Regions from separate parts of the Brenneria populi genome, predicted to be linked through region 2. Evidence: riboswitches for the same ligand, from Rfam matches in the RefSeq annotation. Region 2 holds a riboswitch; the other holds the start of a gene.
What was found. A riboswitch is a leader RNA that binds a small molecule or an ion and turns the genes downstream of it on or off. The one in region 2 is predicted to bind thiamine pyrophosphate.

Region 1: it holds a riboswitch for thiamine pyrophosphate, as region 2 does, so the genes downstream of both, thiB (thiamine ABC transporter substrate binding subunit) here and thiC (phosphomethylpyrimidine synthase ThiC) in region 2, are expected to answer to the same signal.

The regions. Positions count from the first base shown of each region.
Region 1 is NZ_JAYWTM010000015.1:54,285-56,467, reverse strand. Features, by position in the region: gene thiB (thiamine ABC transporter substrate binding subunit) at 1-878, opposite strand, end outside; TPP riboswitch at 973-1,090, opposite strand; gene sgrR (HTH-type transcriptional regulator SgrR) at 1,133-2,183, opposite strand, start outside.
Region 2 is NZ_JAYWTM010000045.1:7,811-9,993, forward strand. Features, by position in the region: gene nudC (NAD(+) diphosphatase) at 1-70, opposite strand, end outside; gene rsd (sigma D regulator) at 177-644, shown strand; TPP riboswitch at 770-912, shown strand; gene thiC (phosphomethylpyrimidine synthase ThiC) at 1,007-2,183, shown strand, end outside.

The DNA.
Region 1 (2,183 bases), on a different contig from region 2:
GCCGGCAGATCGGTTTTGATCGCCGGATACATCCAGTTGGCGGTCGGGATCGCCTGCTGGAACGCCGGGGTCAGGATAAACTGCATGAAACGATGGGCCAGCTCCGGGTTCTTGCTGGCGGCAAGCTGTCCGGCGATCTCGATTTGCAGGTAATGCCCTTCGCTGAAGTTTGCCGCCGCGTAGTTGTTTTTCTTCTCTTCAATGATGTGGTAGGCGGGAGAGGTGGTATAGCTGAGCACCAGATCGGCTTCGCCCTTCAGGAACAGCCCATAGGCTTCGCTCCAGCCTTTGGTGACGGTCACCGTTTTTTTCGCCAGCTTTTGCCATGCCTGCGGGGCTTCATCGCCGTACACTTTCTGCATCCACAGCAGCAGACCTAACCCCGGGGTGCTGGTGCGCGGGTCCTGGTAGATCACTTTCCACTGTTCGGGGCTATCCACCAGTTCATGCAGGCTCTTCGGCGGATTCTTCAACCGATTCTTATCGTAGACGAAGGCGAAGTAGCCGTAGTCGTAGGGAATAAAAGTGGTATTGTCCCAGCCGCCGGGAACATCAACGACGGCTCCGGTATCCAGATTGTGTTTGGCGAACAGGCCGGTCTGTTGCGCCGCCTGCAGCAGGTTATTATCCAGCCCCAGGATAATATCCGCCTTGCTGTTTTTTCCTTCCATGCGCAGCCGGTTCAGCAGCGAGGCGCCATCTTCCAGAGCGACGAAATTCAGCTCGCACGCGCACTCTTTTTCAAAGGCGGTTTTAATCACCGGGCCGGGGCCCCACTCGGAAGCGAAAGAGTCATAGGTGTAGACCGTCAGCGCCGGCTTGGCGAACGATGCGGCCGATGCCGTCAGCAACAGGGCGGGGAGGATTTTTTTCCATATGGAGGTGGAACGCGGCGACCGCGCCGGTTTGGATAAAGCGATATGTAACACTTTGCACTCCTGTCGTCATAGGGTGGCAAAGGTCTTTGAGTTAGCGACGAGCACTCCCAAATCCCTTCGCCGGTATTAACCGGATCAGGTTCGACGGGTATTTTCTCAGCGAAAACCGCGCCGCGCCGGCGCCAACGTTTTCCGCACCCCGTTGAGAACGCACCATTGTAAAGAGTTATGGTGAGCAGCGAAAGCCGGGACGTTCAGTTTTCCGGCGGCGCGAACCAGGCGGATTTAAAGTCAAACCATCCCAGGGTATTCATGCGGATGCCGCGCATGCTGCGCTGCCCCTGAAGCTGCAGCCAATTGTGAAACAGCGGATGCAGCTGATCGTTGCCGACCAGCTTTTCCCCCCATTCGGCCACCGACAGCGTCTTGCCGCGCCACAGGGCGGCGTCCCCGGGCAGATCTTCATTCAGGCAGTGCTGTACCAGCGGCTGCTCGTAAAGGAGGGCGAACAGCGAGAACTCCAGCGGCAGATAACAGTTGTTGCTGCTTAGCCAGATATCGCTTTGCGCCTCGCCGCGATACCACGCTTCGTAGCTTACCGTCTGTATATCGAGCCGCACGCCCTGCTCCTCCAGCACCTTTTTCATCAGATCGCCGATAACCCGGTATTCAGGATGCTCGCGGTAGAGGGTCAGGGTAAGCCGCTGTAAATCTTCGGGCTTTTGCTGCGCATCGACGGGATTGCGGTGATGCCAGCGCGGGAGCAGGCCGTAAGCCGGCGACCAGTCGCGCTGGCGGGACATATCCGCATGGCGCAGCAGGGCTATCGGGTTGAGCGTGCGGCACAGCCAGCGGCGCACCGCCGGTTGACTGGCCTGCGCCGAACGCATATCGAAAAGAAGGAAATAACAGCCTTCCTCCATACGGCTTTCCAACTGGTTATGAGACGAGTCGTCCGATTCCAGATGCAGAGAGCAGGGATAGATCTCGGTGGCGTCGGGAATAACCCAGATATTGACTTCGTCAATCAGCGCGCGATAGCCGAAATAGTCATCGAACGCTTTGATCTTCAGCTGGTTATCGTTATTGCGCACTACCGCGTAAGGGCCGGTTCCGATAGGGCGGCGGGCGAAATCAGGCAGGGTGCGCCACTCCTCCGGCAAAATCATCGCCGAAACGCTGCCGAGCAGCCACGGCAGCCAGTCGTCGGGGCTGGTCAGCCGAACGTCAATCACGAACGGCATAGGGGAGGTCACCTGGTCGATATGTGAAAATAGCGGGGAGTCGGTAAGCCGGGTCAGCGAA
Region 2 (2,183 bases):
GAAGCCATATCTGATTGGCGTGACTAACCACCCACCATCCCGTTTCGTCACCTGTTAACGTCTGTTCCATAATATCTACGATTGCTCCTCTGTCGCTGCACCGGTTCTTTACCATTACGCATGATTTAGCTAACGTGCATAACCAACGGCTATTTTTATCATTCCCGGAGCTAATAATGCTAAACCAGTTACAAAGCCTGACTGAACTTGTCGGTGGCAATAATGCGTTAATCGACCAGTGGCTACAAGCGCGTAAACAGCTCCTGATTGCTTATTACCATCTGGTTGGCATCAAGCCCAACAAGGGCGCCTATTCGCGCCTTGATGAAACGGCGCTGGATGATTTTCATCATCATCTGGTGGATTATCTTTCCGCCGGCCACTTTCATGCCTATGAACGAATATTGCAAGAGGCCGCCTCCCTGAGCGAACGCACGCTGTCGCAGTCTGCAAAGATTGATTTCGCTTTACAAAACAACACGCAGCAGCTTATGGATTTTTATGACGGCCACCTGGCGGCCTCCATCGATCATGATAACTGTATGGCGTTCCAACAGGCGCTCTCCAGCATCGGCGAAACGCTGGAAGAACGTTTTACCCTGGAAGATAAAATGATCCGGCTGGTTTGCGCCAGCCCGCGCTGAGCGCAAGGATAAATCCGGCTGCCGCCGGAATGCGGCATTTCTTCACAGATAGGCCGCACGCCCTTTGACATGTCCCGGCTGTCGGCCTACAGTGTCACCGTTGTAATCAGCCCGCTAATCGTGGGGCTATCTTGTCGGAGTGCCTAGCGCGTTTCCGTTCCTTGCTCCATGGGCAAGCGATGAAAACGCACGGGCTGAGACCGTTAATTCGGGATCCGCGGAACCTGATCGGGTTAATACCCGCGAAGGGAACAAGAGTAATTTGCCGGACTCACACCTTATCGCCCCGGCATACCCAGCGTTATTACTCCCTCCGAACTCCAGACAAGCAATTTTTCCTTTACCGATAACAGGAACTTGCTATGTCTACAAAAACATCTTCTCGACCGCCCAAGACCAACCGCCGCGACCAGCGCGCCGCCGCCCAGAAATTTATCGACACGCTACGGGGAACGGCGTTTCCCAACTCCCAGCGCATTTACCTCGCCGGCCCGCGTGAGGATATCCGCGTCCCCATGCGCGAAATAGCGCTTAGCCCGACGCTGATCGGCGGCAGTAAGGATAATCCGCAGTACGTCGCCAATGAGCCGATCCCGGTTTACGACACCGCCGGGCCGTACGGCGATCCGTCCCTTTGCCCGGATGTGCGTATTGGGTTAAATCGGATAAGGGCGGGGTGGATTGACGAACGCGACGACACGGAAACGCTGTCCGGCGTCAGCTCCGATTTCACCCAACAGCGCCTGGCCGATGCCGGCCTCGACCATCTTCGTTTCGAACATTTACCCCGCCCGCGCCGCGCCAAAGCGGGAAAATGCGTGACCCAGCTGCACTACGCCCGCCGGGGCGTCGTCACGCCGGAAATGGAGTTCATCGCCATACGCGAAAACATGGGACGCGAACGCATCCGCGGCGAGGTGCTGCGCCAGCAGCACCTCGGCCAGAGCTTCGGCGCCAACCTGCCGGAAAACATCACCCCGGAGTTTGTCCGTCAGGAAGTCGCCGCCGGCCGCGCCATCATTCCATCCAATATTAACCACCCCGAATCCGAACCAATGATTATCGGCCGCAATTTTCTGGTGAAGGTGAACGCCAATATCGGGAATTCCGCCGTGACCTCCTCCATCGAAGAAGAGGTGGAAAAGCTGGTGTGGTCCACCCGCTGGGGCGCGGACACCGTTATGGATCTCTCCACCGGACGCTACATTCATGAAACCCGTGAATGGATCCTGCGCAACAGCCCGGTGCCGATCGGCACGGTTCCCATTTATCAGGCGCTGGAAAAAGTGAACGGCGTGGCGGAAAACCTGAACTGGGAAATGTTCCGCGACACGCTGCTGGAGCAGGCTGAGCAGGGCGTCGACTATTTCACCATCCACGCCGGCGTACTGCTGCGCTACGTGCCGATGACCGCCAAACGGCTGACCGGCATCGTCTCGCGCGGCGGCTCCATCATGGCGAAGTGGTGCCTGTCGCACCACAAAGAGAGCTTCCTGTATGAACATTTTCGCGATATCTGTGAAATCTGCGCCGCCTATG